Regions from separate parts of the Paenibacillus sp. N119s genome, predicted to be linked through region 1. Evidence: riboswitches for the same ligand, from Rfam matches in the RefSeq annotation. Region 1 holds a riboswitch; each other region holds the start of a gene.

The links. A riboswitch is a leader RNA that binds a small molecule or an ion and turns the genes downstream of it on or off. The one in region 1 is predicted to bind glycine.
Region 2: linked by a shared signal. The riboswitch ahead of sdaAB (L-serine ammonia-lyase, iron-sulfur-dependent subunit beta) and the one ahead of gcvT (glycine cleavage system aminomethyltransferase GcvT) in region 1 are both predicted to bind glycine.
Region 3: linked by a shared signal. The riboswitch ahead of AC5V8P_RS04535 (alanine/glycine:cation symporter family protein) and the one ahead of gcvT (glycine cleavage system aminomethyltransferase GcvT) in region 1 are both predicted to bind glycine.

What each region holds. Positions count from the first base shown of each region.
Region 1 covers NZ_JCAJRU010000268.1:1,265-6,270, reverse strand. Annotated here, with positions in the region: partial or broken gene AC5V8P_RS22295 (PTS transporter subunit EIIC) at 1-399, opposite strand, end outside; gene gcvH (glycine cleavage system protein GcvH) at 824-1,222, opposite strand; glycine riboswitch at 1,615-1,714, shown strand; glycine riboswitch at 1,715-1,811, shown strand; gene gcvT (glycine cleavage system aminomethyltransferase GcvT) at 1,891-2,991, shown strand; gene gcvPA (aminomethyl-transferring glycine dehydrogenase subunit GcvPA) at 3,117-4,472, shown strand; gene gcvPB (aminomethyl-transferring glycine dehydrogenase subunit GcvPB) at 4,469-5,006, shown strand, end outside.
Region 2 covers NZ_JCAJRU010000009.1:39,558-44,563, reverse strand. Annotated here, with positions in the region: gene AC5V8P_RS02585 (Ig-like domain-containing protein) at 1-1,037, shown strand, start outside; gene sdaAA (L-serine ammonia-lyase, iron-sulfur-dependent, subunit alpha) at 1,197-2,096, opposite strand; gene sdaAB (L-serine ammonia-lyase, iron-sulfur-dependent subunit beta) at 2,086-2,775, opposite strand; glycine riboswitch at 2,987-3,101, opposite strand; gene AC5V8P_RS02570 (DUF6359 domain-containing protein) at 3,316-4,920, shown strand.
Region 3 covers NZ_JCAJRU010000019.1:21,849-26,854, forward strand. Annotated here, with positions in the region: gene AC5V8P_RS04520 (beta-glucoside-specific PTS transporter subunit IIABC) at 1-169, opposite strand, end outside; gene licT (BglG family transcription antiterminator LicT) at 396-1,244, opposite strand; gene AC5V8P_RS04530 (LacI family DNA-binding transcriptional regulator) at 1,477-2,448, opposite strand; glycine riboswitch at 2,684-2,760, shown strand; glycine riboswitch at 2,779-2,874, shown strand; gene AC5V8P_RS04535 (alanine/glycine:cation symporter family protein) at 3,021-4,439, shown strand; gene AC5V8P_RS04540 (PTS transporter subunit EIIC) at 4,610-5,006, opposite strand, start outside.

The DNA of each region.
Region 1 (5,006 bases):
GGATTTGACTTTGCCTTCAACGGCCTTATCGAACTTCTTCAATATCCATGCAGCCAGCGGACCAGCTACCATTGCGCCCAGGAACATCGGGATATCGGCCCCCACAATGACACCCATCGTCATAATGGCACCGATCACACCTCCACGCTGTCCGTGAATCATTGTGCCTCCTGTATAACCAATTAACAGCGGCAGCAAATAATTTTTCATTGGATCAACCAGTTGTGCAAAACCCTCGTTCGGGAACCACCCGGTCGGAATAAAGAGTGCTGTAATTAATCCCCACGCAATAAAGGCTCCCATATTCGGCATAACCATACCGCTGAGAAAACGGCCAAAACGTTGTACGGCGACACGAGCGCCACCGCTTGAACTGGACTTTGTGTCCACTGTGCTCATATTCATATCCTCCTTGTGAGTAAATAGCATCACTACCTTTTCTTAAAATTCATACTAAATGACAGCGCTATCTTCATCAACGAAATGAAAACGTACTTTCGTCATGAACGTTGATGACAACATTTAAATTTAAAGTAACGCCAAGGCATTATACCTGCATAATTCTTCTTAATATGGCCGATAACAATAGAAATTAGTCGAAAAAACATGGTTGTAAATCTGCATATTTTTTAATGGGACACCCTTCTAAATCTGAGGAAGTGACGTAATTACGCCTTCTAAAAAACAACAAAAAAATAGCCGCTATGTCAGATCATAGCGACTATTTTATACAAAAACCGAGCGGACTCACGATGCTCTTATTTAATTCAAGATCCATACAGAAAATCAAAATAAAAGGTAGTAATTCATGCTGTATTACTTATTACTGCTCATCTGAAATCAACTGTTCGTACTGCTCCGCAGACAGCAGCTTGCCCACAGCTTCCTCGACATCATTGTTCAATTCTACTTCGATCATCCAACCCTTTTCATAGGGAGATTCATTCACCAGTTCAGGTGTGCTTTCCAGAGCTTCATTCACTTTCATAACGGTTCCCGCCACCGGGGCAAAAAGATCGGAGACTGTCTTCACCGATTCAATTGTGCCGACCTCCGCCCCCTGTTCAATCGTTGTTCCCACCCCAGGTAATTCCACAAAAACAATATCACCCAGTTGATGCTGTGCAAAGTCTGTAATGCCGATTCGCAACGTTCCATTCGCTGTGCGCTGAACCCACTCATGTTCGTCTGTATACCAAAGTTCCTGTTTCACTTCACTCATCCGTTTCGCCTCATTTCCACATGAATAAAATGCTTTTGATCACTTGTATTAGACAGGTTAAGATTATGACAACAAGAACATCCATGTCAATAATACTAACAAAAATACTTCATACCAACCTATATAGCATAGTCTATCAAAAATAATAACTTGTAACAAACGCTTACATATCCTTATTTATACATTAAATGTTTTTCATATTGTTTCATATGACATTTTTATTGACATTTTGAATGAATTTGCGTATTAATGGGTTATAGCAAATGCTTTTGGAAATACATCGACAACTGCAAACGCGGATGAACGCGGAGGGAGAGACTGCCAAAAGGATTCTCATAGCTGTTGTCGTTTGTGAGACAGTTATGCACGCGAATCGGATCCAAGTTGTTACCTGCAAGACCGGGTAGCATACCATTGATCCAAAAGGTAGCGCCGAAGGAGTAAACTTGCATTGCAGGTGAATCTCTCAGGCAAAAGGACCTCTGCCGGACGCATCTCTGGAGAGCATTCGCGATTAGAGCGGATCACCCAAGGGGAAACCCGGTACATGCCGGGGTAACTTTCTGGTATCAAGGACAGAGCTGAAAAAAGAGTATGGACCGCCGTCTATACGTTTCTTTCAGCCTGTCTTTTTGTTTTGGCCGATTACACTGGATAGGAGTGGAAAAATGTCTAATTTGCGAAGAACACCACTATATTCGTCCTACGGGACGCAACCCGGAGTTCGTTGTATTGACTTTGGCGGATGGGAGCTCCCCGTTCAGTTTAGCGGCATCCAAAAAGAACATGAGGCCGTCCGCCAACGCGCGGGTTTATTCGATGTCTCGCATATGGGCGAGTTTTTGGTTGAGGGCAAAGAAGCCGAGGCTTTTTTGCAGCGAGTAACCACAAATGATGTCAGCCAGTTGGAACCGGGTCAGGCACAATATTCACTCCTTTGTTACCCCGACGGAGGCGTAGTGGATGACTTGCTTGTATATCGCAAAGGACCAGAGCGCTACATGCTCGTTGTGAATGCTTCCAACATCGACAAAGATTGGGATTGGCTTATTCGCCACGCACCTGCATCGGTTCATCTGGAGAATGTGTCTGACGCAATAGCATTGCTGGCATTGCAAGGACCAGAAGCAGCACGTATTGCCGCTGCCGCAACAGATACAGATATAACGAATCTGGCATCTTTCCGATTCCAGGAGAACGTGCAATTGTTTGGAGCAAAAGCGCTTGTCTCGCGAACCGGATATACCGGCGAAGACGGCTTTGAATTTTATATACCTGCTGAGGAAGCACCTGCCGTCTGGGATGGTTTGCTTCGTTGCGGTGAGTCGTATGGGCTGATTCCTGCTGGACTTGGTGCTCGCGATACGCTGCGCTTTGAGGCGCGGCTGCCGCTGTACGGGCAAGAGTTATCTGCGACCATTTCACCGCTTGAGGCTGGTTTAGGTTTCTTCGTCAAGCTGAACAAAGGAGATTTTATCGGCAGGGAAGCACTGCAACGCCAGAAAGAACAAGGAATTCCTCGCAAGTTGATTGGGCTGGAAATGATGGACCGCGGCATCCCGCGCGCTCATTATCCGGTATTTGCTGAAGGCCAACACATCGGTGAGGTCACCACCGGCACCCAATCGCCCACCTTGAAGCGCAATCTAGGGCTGGCCCTGGTGGACAGTCGTTATAGTACCCTATCTACACCGCTGGAGGTCGAAATTCGTGGTAAACGCCTACGTGCGGAGGTGGTCGCAGCCCCCTTTTATAAACGGCCACGCTGATCTTAAACTCTCTTCATTCCTGAAAAAACGATCATATCGTATATGAAATTCTGGATTTTCCAATTCCGTTTATGTATTAGCTAATTTATTATCTAAATTTTGCTTTTCGAAAGGAGCCAGAACCTATGAAGCAGCATCGCTATCTCCCCATGACCGAACAAGACCAAACCGAAATGCTGCGTGTGGTAGGCGTATCATCCATTGATGAGCTATTTAGTGACATTCCAGAGGCTATTCGATACCAAGGAGAACTCCCTCTTTCCTCTCGGCTCGACGAAAGAGCCTTAACCCGCCACATGGCCAGACTGGCCGGACACAATGCCAATACAGATACACATGCCAGCTTTCTTGGTGCAGGCATTTATGATCATCATATTCCGTCCGTTATCCAACACATCACCTCACGATCCGAATTTTACACAGCCTATACCCCTTATCAGCCGGAAGTAAGCCAGGGCGAGCTGCAAGCCATCTTCGAGTTCCAGTCGTATATTTGCGAATTGACAGGCATGGCTGTAGCTAATGCCAGTATGTACGATGGGGCGACAGCTCTGGCGGAAGCAGGCTCATTGGCTACCGCAGCCACGCGCCGTAAACAGCTCATCGTATCAAGGTCTGTCCATCCAGAGGCACGTCAGGTATTGGCAGCCTATGCACGCGGATTGGATTTGGACATCGTGGAGATTGGCTGTTCAGACGGCGTAACGGATGTCGATGCGCTAGCCGCAGCTATATCGGAACAGACAGCGGCTGTTTTGGTTCAGAGCCCCAACTTTTTCGGAGCCGTCGAAAATTTGAAGCCGATGGCTGACCTCATCCATGCGCAGCAAGGGCTTATGGTTGTCAGTGCCAACCCACTGGCGCTTGGCTTATTGGAGGCGCCTGGCAAGCAAGGCGCAGATATTGTGGTAGGCGACGCGCAGCCGCTTGGGATCTCGTCCTCCCTCGGCGGTCCGACCTGCGGTTACTTTGCCGTTTCACAGGCGCATATGCGCCGTATCCCTGGTCGTATTGTAGGCCAAACCACAGACCGTAACGGCAAACGCGGTTTCGTGCTGACCTTGCAAGCGAGAGAACAGCATATCCGCCGCGAAAAGGCTACCTCTAACATTTGCTCCAATCAAGCGTTGCTTGCTTTAACGGCATCAGTGTACTTGTCCGTCATGGGAAGACAGGGTATCCAGGAAGTAGCCGAGCTGAATGTGCATAAAAGTCGCTACGCATTAGAGCAATTGCTGAGCTTGAAAGGCATAACTGCCTCGTTTCATGCACCGACCTTTAATGAGTTTGCCCTTAGACTGCCTGAAGGCACAGATATGAGCAAACTTCAGGACAATCTGCTGGCTGCCGGATTTATTGCAGGCTATGATTTGGGCCGGGACTATCCGGAGCTTGCTGGTCATATGCTGATTGCCGTAACGGAGCAAAGAACCAAAGAAGAGATCGACCAATTTGTACACACCTTGGAGGGATTGCTATGACACACGCCGGACAGGATCAGAAACAAGAGCTGTTGCAGGAACACGATCAGGCGCTCATTTTTGAATTGAGCCGTCCGGGTCGCATCGCCTATTCCCTTCCTGAGTGCGATGTCCCTCGTCGCCCGGTAGCAGAGCTTTTGCCAGATTACGCGCTGCGCAGCGAGCCTGCGGCACTACCCGAGGTATACGAAGTAGATGTTATTCGCCATTATACCGCCCTGTCCCAGCGTAATTTTGGCGTCGACAACGGATTTTATCCGCTTGGCTCCTGTACGATGAAATACAACCCGAAGGTGAACGAGGATGTCGCCCGTTACGCAGGCTTTGCTAAAATCCATCCCTATCAGCCGGAGGGTAGCATCCAGGGTGCTATGGAGCTGCTGTATACGCTCCAAAACGATCTGGCTACGTTGACTGGCATGGATGCCGTCACGCTTCAGCCCGCTGCTGGCGCCCATGGCGAATGGACCGGGCTGATGATGATCCGCTCGTACCACGAAGCACGTGGTGAGCGACGTACCAAGGTGCTCGTGC
Region 2 (5,006 bases), on a different contig from region 1:
ATGGCGGCAAAACAGCCACAGCTACCGTATCCGTAAACGTACCTGGTGATCTATCTTTGTCCTCTAAAGCGGCAACAATAGATATTAATGAGGATTATACTGCGACTCTGACGGCTACTTATGCGGACGGGCGTAAGGAAGATGTTACAAAGGATGCAGAATGGACTTCAAGTGCGGAAGATATTGCTTCTGTGTCCAAGGGAACGATTACGGGTAAAGCGACTGGTAAAGCAGTGATTACAGCGACCTACAATGGCAAAAAACTGACGATTAACGTGCAAGTAGGCCTTGTAGACCGTCTGGAAACCGATTCGCGTGTCATTGTGCTCGGTGCTCAGGAAACAAAGCAACTGAAAGTAACTGGCGTTAAGAGTGGCGGTACAAAAACAGATGTAACCAAGGATGCCACCTGGTCTACTAGCAACGTCAAGGTCGTTGAAGTTAGCGAAGGTTTGATTAAAGCGAATGCCAACGGTAAGGCAACGGTCACGGCTTCCTATGGCAAGCAAACCATTACGTTTACGGTAGAAGTAGACGTAGCGCAAAAGATTGAAGCGGATGCCATTGCGTTATCCCTCAAATCCGGAGACCAAAAAACCATTTCCATTGTGGTTAAATCCAGTGATGGTAAAGAAAAGGATGTTACGACCCAAGCGGAATGGAAAACCTCCAATTATAGGGTCGCCACTGTCAAAAAGGGTCAGGTTACCGCAGTTAGTTATGGTAAAGCTAACATTCAGGCGAAGTTCGGCGGGAAAGTGATCAGCGTGCCTGTAGATGTTGATACGCTTAAATATTTGCAAACGGACGAAGTCGCTTTGACCTTGAAGGCAGGGCAGCTGGCTAAGGTTACAGCTACAGCGACGTATAAGGATGAGTCGGAGAAGGATGTCTCCAAGCCGGCCGTCTGGTCCTCGTCCAGAATTATTGTTGCGACCGTCAAAGACGGTAACATTAAGGCACAGGGCAAGGGCAAAGCTGTAATTACCGTAAAATATGCAGGTAAAATGACGAAGGTACAGGTAACTGTCCAGTAATCTGTAATCGATTGAAAAGAAAAGGAGCAAGCATGTCGTCCCTAGACGTATGCTTGCTCCTTTATTTTTAAGGGCGAATTCTCTTTCCCTTGGAGAATGTAGGGGAGAAATATTCGTCTTGTTTTATAGAGGAAAAGTAGTTGGTTTAAGGCTTAGAAACTACGACTTATCTTTCTTGGCCAGTGTGTTGCGTGTAAGGGATTCGGTCAAACGCTTGCCAGTCGGTGTCTGGGCCAAGCCGCCTTTGGCGGTCTCGCGGTGCTTCGACGGCATCGCGCTGCCGACTTCAAGCATTACGTCAATGACTTCGTCAGACGGAATGGCGCTGCGCACTCCCGCCAAAGCCATATCCGCTGCGGCAAGTGCAGTCACGGCGCCCAGCCCGTTGCGCACGATGCACGGAATCTCGACGAGCCCGGCAACGGGGTCGCAAATCAGACCGAGCGTGTTCTTGAGCGCTAGGCCTACAGCGTGGACGGCCTGTTCAGGCGTGCCGCCGCGCAGCTCGACCATTGCACCGGCGGCCATCCCAATGGCTGATCCAATCTCAGCCTGACAGCCTCCCTCCGCGCCGGAAATGAAAGAATTGTTGGCGATGACGTAGCCAATAGCTCCGGCTGCGAACAAGCCGTACACCATATGCTCGTCATCCCAGCCGAACCGCTCCTGTGCACTAATGAACACGCCAGGGATGACGCCGCAAGAGCCAGCAGTGGGTGTGGCGACAATGCGTCCCATGGACGCATTCACCTCAGACACGGAGAGTGCATAAGCCATAGCGAGCGCGGAGGCGTCGCCGGAGCAGGTCTCCCCTGTCCGCAGATACTCGGCCAGACGCTTGCCGTCCCCGCCCGTCAATCCGCTGCGGGATACGGTATCTTGCGTCTGACCACGATGAACGGCTTCCTTCATGACTTCATAATAATCAGACATTTGGCGGAAGATTTCTTCTTCCGTTGTATTCGTCTCTTGTATTTGTTCTTGAATCATTAGGCGGCCAATCGTGGTGGATTCCTCAGCGCATATCGCGCTGATTTCATGCAGATGGCTAAACCGCATCGGATTCAGCTCCTTTTTTCAGATTAATCATTTTAATTTCATACATATGAGGTATAGAACGCAGTTTGGCAATCAGTTCAGCCGTAGGAGGACTGTCCGTTTCAATGGCGGTAAGTGCTTCACCATCCCGGCCTTTGCGATCCACATGCATATAAGCAATGTTAATGTCAGCAGCGCCTAGCGCTGAAGTCACCGCACCCAAAGTACCGGGCTTATCCGAGTGGAGAAGCACCAACGTAGGCAGTTCTCCGGTCAGGTTAACTCGGAATTCGTTGAGCTGCTGGACATGGATACTGCCGCCTCCGATGGAGGAGCCGAGCAGGGTGCGCTGATCCTCGCCTTTCCATAGCTCGAAACGGACGGTGTTTGGATGGGGCGCAGGGAGTCCGCTAACGGCAAATTCTACGGCCATTCCAGCCTGCTCCGCCCATTGCTCGGCATCGGGAATCCGATGATCGTCCGTATCGTAATTGAGCAGGCCTGCGATGAGTGCCAGGTCGGTACCGTGTCCTTTGTACGTGTCGGCGAAGGAGCCGTACAGTGTCATGCGGGCGCGGTCAGGCTGCGCCCCGAGCCAGTGCCGGGCAACGCGTGCAAGCCGCACCGCACCGGCGGTATGTGAGCTGGAGGGTCCGGTCATGGCCGGACCGATAATGGAAAATACATCTTTGAAACGCATGGTGTGGCCCCCTGTATGTTCTACTACCATAGTATATTGTATTTTCGCGTCTTTGCGCGGATATGACGGTTCCTGATGCTGACGTACGATGTGAGCACAAAAAAGGACAGGATAAGGAAATTTCCCTTATCTCTGTCCTCGTTACCTGAGAGTTTCGTGCGGTGTCCATACCGCCTTACCCCTTGGGTGGCTTGCGCTCTCTCCAGAGTTGCGTCAGATGACGATACATGGACCTGAGAGATTATCCGCCAGCCGGGCGCTGGCAGTTTGCTCCTTCGGTGCCGCCAGCGTGTAAGCCTCTGGACAGACTCTCCCGTCATCTTCATTCGCGTATACCGTTCTACATATCTCCCTTAGCGTAATGTATGCCGCGCTCGCTGTCAATCGCAGGGTTCGATTTTTACATAAACAGGTGTGTTTCCAATAAAAAAGATTAAAATTTACATAATTATGGATCAAACCAGGAAGGAATTAGAAGATTGATAGCTAATCTGATAGAGGACAAGTACATTTATGGAATTATAGGAGGGATATTGACGTATGGTAAAAGGCTTGCGGTTCACAGGTTCACGCTTGAAAGGAATGCTGCATCTGGCGGCGATCGTATCGCTGCTGATCGGCATCTTCGTTCCATTCGGTCAGGTCAAAGCAGAGGGAGCACTGACAGTAGCTGAAGCCCTTCAGCGTCAAGGCAGTGGAGGTACGGTGACGGTGGAAGGTTACATTGTTGGACATGCTACCGGATCGAAAACGGCTAATTTTTCTTCCCCGTTTGCGAATGATTTTAACGTACTGATTGCCGACCAGGCGAATGAACGTAGCACGTCCAACCTACTGGATGTGCAGCTGTCATCAGCGTACAGAGGACAATTTGGGCTAACAGGCCATCCTGAGCTGATCGGCATTAAAATTCGTGTGACAGGTACGCTTGGCACCTATAATAATTTTGGCGGAATAAAAAGTCCGAGCGCTGTGGAACTGGTGAATGGAAGCGAGCCGGGGGAACCTGGTAATCCAGGCGAGCCTAATCCTGGAAACCCGGGTCAGCCCGGTACGACATTGCCGGACGGCAAAGGTAAAAAAGTGCTGTTCGATAATACGCATGCACAGACGGCTGGGGCAGCAGATTGGGTCATTGACGGCGCCTTCTCTGATTTTGCTGATGGATTGCGTAATGTAGGCTTTACTGTGGACCAATTGAACCGCTATATTCCTTTTACTTTTGGGGAACAAGCCATAACCTATGACAAGCTGCGCCAATATGATGTGTTCATCATCGGTGAAGCGAATGTTCCATTTAAAGCTTCCGAGCAGGCGGCTTTGCTACAATACGTGAATAACGGGGGAAGTGTCTTCTTCATCTCCGACCACTATAATGCGGACCGCAACAAAAACCGTTGGGATGCCTCCGAGGTTATGAATGGCTACCGTCGTGGAGCCTATACTAATCCGGCAAAAGGCATGACTGCAGAAGAAGCAGCATCACCGGCGATGCAAGGATTGACTAGCTCTGATTGGCTGGCAACCAACTTTGGCGTTCGTTTCCGCTATAATGCGCTTGGCGACGTGAATGCTACGGACATTGTAGCTGCAGATCAATCTTTTGGCATTACCAAGGGTGTACGTTCAATTGCCATGCATGCGGGTTCTACGCTGGCTATTATTGATCCTACCAAAGCGAAAGGAATTGCCTATATCCCGACAGGTACGAAAAAATGGGGCAATGCTGTAGATCAGGGTGTCTATAACGGCGGGGGCCGTGCGGAAGGGCCATTTGCGGCAATCTCCAAGGTCGGTCAAGGCAAGGCAGCATTTATCGGTGATTCTTCTCCTGTAGAAGACGCTACACCGAAATATGTGCGCGAGGAAAACGGACAGTCGAAGAAGACGTATGATGGTTTCAAGGAAGTGGACGATGCCACCTTCCTGGTACAAACGGTCCAATGGCTTGCATGGAAGCAGGATTACACCAAATTATCCGATGTGGCAGGCTTAACGCTGGATCAGCCCACGAAGCTTCTACCGTTTGAGGAGCCAGCGGCTTCCACGGAACCGCAACCTGAGCCTTGGTCTGCTCCAGCAGCAGGCTACAAATGGTATGATCCAAAAACGTTCAAATCGGGCTCCTATGGAGCGGCTTCGTAACAAATGTAAAAAAATCAGAGTGAGTTGTTGTGTGCTAGTGAGCTGTTTGGTCCTCTATAGGGGATCAAACAGCTTTTTTTGTGATA
Region 3 (5,006 bases), on a different contig from region 1:
TTTCCACCACTGTAATGACACCAGGCGTTGCTTCCAGTGCAGCTTTGTCTGCTTTTGTACGATCTTTTAATTTAAATCTCAAGCGTGTAGCGCAATGGAATACCGAATTGACATTCTCTTCGCCGCCAACGAGAGTCACTATTTTTTTGGATAGCTCTTTATCACTCATGTTCAGAACTCCTTAAGTGTTATTCTTGCTACGGATAGGATTTACTGTTTACATTTGTTGCTAAGATGCGCTGGCGTGCATCTTTTTCACCTTGTAAACAAGAAAAACCTAAACTCGTGGTGAAAACGACGCACTTCTCCTACAAGGGTATGTCGATTTCACCATCAGTTTAGGTTTTGCCTGCCTTACCAGTCACAATCCATGAACGATGAGGATATGAAGTTTTTTAGCCTGAAATGTTATTACGTTCAGTTACCCGATGAATGTGAATCGTCAGATATACATATTCATCCTTGCTTAAATATTGATCATATGTTTTTTCTAGGTATTCATTAATTTTTTGGGCACACGCAAAAGCTTCGGTATAGGTTTGCTTTACCTGGTTGTACAAAAATTCTTCACCACTGTAAATGACCTCTTTGCGAATCACTCGCATTGCAAAGTATTGCAAATGGGTCAAAAATCTCGAATAGCTAAAAGAAGTCTCATCCAGCACAATCCCGTAATGATACGTAATAATGTTTAATATATGTTGGACAATCTCAGTCATTTTCAGCGTGGCCTGCATCTCGTTACCGTCGATCCGGGCATTCACCATATGCAATGCGATAAATCCAGCTTCATCTTCGCCCAATTTTACACCGAGCGTATTTTCAATCTTTTGCAGAGCATCCAGTCCAACTGCAAACTCTTTTTTGTAAAAGCGTTTAATTTCATACAGCATCGCGTTTTTGAGTGCCAATCCTTTTTCTTCCCGCTGTATGGCAAAATGAATATGGTCGGTCAAAGTTAAATAAATGTTATCACTTAACTCCGTATCCAGCACCTCTGCTGCATGGGTGACAATTTCATTCACGACCTCCAGATGAGATACGGGAATATCGTTCAGCAGCTCGGTTAGTTTGGCCGTGAACTCGTTTTCATTTAACATGAAAATCTTATCTATTTTATGATCATCGACTGGGTCGCCAGCCACTTTTTTGAAGGAAATACCTCTTCCCATGACGATGACCTCTTTGCCTTTATCGTTTTTAGTCAACAGGACGTTGTTATTGAGCACCTTCTCAATAATCATTGAAGTTCCCCCTCCCATCCTTTACCAATAAAAAATGCCCAAGCACAATTCAATACTATTGTTAGCAATAGCACTCAATTGAACTCAGGCATTGCCCGCATCACCGGTCACAATCCTTCGATATAGTGCTATTGTAGCACAAAAAAAAGCGATTTCAACATTTTTTATTCTCTTTCGACAAAAAATATTTCATATCAAGGCCCAATTGCCTAATTTGCAAGTCAACTGACCCTTAAGTGGTCGTACGCTCAATGAGACTGTATTCCAGCGAATGAAGCTTCATCTGGCGTCCAATCAGCTCAGGGGAAAGCATGAAAAAAGCATTTTGCGCCTGAGCCATAATGGGATTTTGAACCGTTGTAATTCCCATGGTGTGCGACAGCTCCGTGTTATCGAACCCAACAATCGCCAGATCTTCCGGTACCCTCAGCTTTTGTCTGCGCGCTTCGCAGAGAATGCCCACGGCTACATAATCGTTAGCACACAAAATAGCCTCCGGAAATGCCTCCCGATGCTGTAACAAATTACGTACGACCTGTTCGCCATCACGAATGTTATAAATAGAAGAATAGTTCCAATGCGGCCGCACTGGCAGATTGTGCTCATTCATGATCTGCTTATAAGCTCGTTGTCTACTGTGGGTATTAATGCTGCTTGGACGACCAAAGGCATTGGCTATACGAGTATAGCCTTTTTGTATCAAATGCTTTAGTGCTAGCATGTATCCTTCATACTGATCCATAGCGACGGAACGAATATCAGTATGCTCCATTCGTTGCCAGGCCACAATGGGGCCATATTTGCAATAGGTACTCAAAAAATCAGTGTCATTCACGCAGGAAATGATGACCAGCGCATCGACTCTTTTTCTTTTTAAATCCTCGAAAGCCTGAAGCTCCTTCTTCTTGTCTTCTCCCGAAGTATAAATAATGGTTTGGAATTCATATTGTCCAGCGATTTCCACAAAGCTGTCCAGAAAGGCCAGAACAATTTCATTAATAGTTGAAGTAATGATGCCAATCTGGAGCGTCTGACCCTTGGATAGAGAAATCGCATTTCGATTAGGAACATAATCCAGCTCCTGCATGATTTTTAATATTTTAGCTCTGGTTTCTTGGCTTACATGTGGGGACTGATTTAACACTCTGGATACCGTAGCCTTGGAAAAGCCCGCCAGTTTTGCAATTTGATCAAGATTCGACATGATGCTTCTCCTCACATAAGAAAAAAATACTTGATATGAAACGCGTTACAACAATTAGGATGCTCATGAGGGCATTACGTCTATTTTAAAGCATCTATTAATGCATTTCAAAGGAGAACGGTTGCCGGGAGATATTGATTCAAGGATTGTAAGTTTATCGTTGGACTTCACAAATTTTTCACTTGTAATAAGCTGAAAGTTTTCTGTATAATAAATAAAAATTTCATATGTCTGGTTGATGTTTGCGGGAGATGGAATGAAAATTCCGACCGAAGGGGCAAAACTCTCAGGTGCTAAGGCTGGTTACAGCAATATGCGGGGACCGTAAACGGACAGAACTCTGGAGAGACCCTTAATTGGGCGCCGAAGGTGCACCGCAGAATAACATCTGCTTAAACTCTCAGGCAAAAGGACAGAGACGCGAATAACCTGTGACAGGGAATACTCTAGGCTTTTTAGAGATAAAATCCTGTACAAATTGGTTTATTTTTCGTGCCTTTAACCTCTCCAGGAGTCGAATCAACGGATTTGACTCTTTTTTGTTTTTTAATATGCTGGAGGAGCGGGTTGAAATGAATTTGGTACATTTATTGGAAACGATTGACAGTTGGATGTGGGGAGCGCCGCTTCTAATTCTCGTCATGGGCACTGGGTTGTGGCTAACGATCCGTCTGAAGATGCTTCAGATTATTCGATTGCCTTTAGCGCTCAAGCTAATTGGTAAAGCGCCGGACGAAGGCAGCGGGGATGTCAGTAGCTTTGGAGCATTGAGTACGGCACTCGCAGCTACTGTAGGTACAGGAAGTATCGTCGGTGTCGCAACAGCGATCAAATTGGGTGGGCCCGGTTCATTATTCTGGATGCTGGTTGCAGCTTTTTTCGGGATGGCAACCAAATATGCGGAAGGGTTATTATCCGTTAAATACCGTGTTAAAGACCGGAACGGACAATTTTCGGGTGGTCCGATGTATTATATTGAAAACGGGCTTGGCCGCCGTTTCAAGCCGCTGGCGATGTTGTTTGCCTTTTCTGGTATTCTTGTAGCATTATTTGGAATCGGTACTTTTCCGCAAGTAAAGGCTATCGTTTCTTCTACGGAGAGTAGCTTTGGCGTGCCAACAGTAGTTACAGCAATCATTATTTCAGTGTTGACGGCTGTTGTTACGATTGGAGGACTCAAAAGTATCGCCAAGGTATCCACAAAGATTGTTCCATTCATGTCGGGGCTCTATATCGTGGTTTGTTTAATCGTACTCATTAAGTTTGCAGGAGAGCTTCCTCATGCGATCGCGCTAGTATTACAAGGGGCTTTCTCGACAACATCTGCGGCGGGTGGTTTTGCCGGAGCCACGATTATGCTGGCAATGCGAAGCGGAGTTGCCAGAGGGATCTTTGCAAATGAAGCCGGTTTGGGAAGTGCGCCAATCGCAGCAGCAGCAGCTAAGACAAAATGGCCCGCAGAACAAGGGCTAATATCCATGACGGGCGTTTTTATCGATACGATGATTATTTGTAATTTGACAGGATTTACATTGCTGGTTACGGGAATATGGAGTGGAAATGATGATGGAGGTCTGATGACTCAACATGCGTTTTCCAGTGCCTTTCCGGCTGGAGCAGAGCTCGTGACGATTAGCCTTATTTTATTTGCGTTCACAACGATACTTGGCTGGAACTACTACGGGGAACGCTGTGTTGAATATTTGCTTGGGGTCAAGTGGATTAAACCATACCGTTATCTGTTTATTATACTGGTTGCCGGAGGCGCGTTCATCAAGCTCGATGCCATCTGGCTGCTGGCAGATATTTTTAACGCAATGATGGCTTTTCCGAACCTGATTGCATTGCTCGGCTTGTCAGGAATTGTAGTCGCCGAAACTCGCACTTATATGAATACTTTGTATCCTAATAAGAAAAAAGGGATTCTTGCAGGTGCCAATGTAGGGGCTGCTATCCAAGTAGAAGAAAAAGGACAAACAGTTAATTCATAAATACTAAAAGGGGTGCTCTCAGCCATCACAGGCTTGAGGGTACTCCCTTTTGAATGTTATCGCCAACATGAGGAATATCATCCTCTATCCGTACGTGGGATGATTACATGGCAGCCGGAGAACAACTTCTGTTATAGGAAGATCGCACGTGTTTAAGTCAGGGGATTAGCTTATGACATTAATCGTTGTATCTCATCTTTCAGAGCTTCGGACCGAGTACCGAAAATAACCTGCAGGGTACCGTTCCCCAATCTGATGATCCCCGATGCTCCGAGCTGCTTAAGAGCTTGATCGTTAACCGCTTTGTCGTCTTTGACGACAAGGCGTAGCCGCGTGATACAGGCATCAATGCTTTGGATATTATCTGAACCGCCGAGATAGGCTAGGATCTTGTCTGCCTGACTGGACGGAGTGTTGGATGAGGTGCTCGCCTTTCCAGCAGGTACGGATTCGTTAGTCTTAGACAGGAGATCATCATCTATATCGTCTTCACGCCCGGGAGTCTTTAGGTTGAATTTGAGAATGATGAAGCGGAACAGAAAGTAATAAACGAAGGCGAAGACAAGC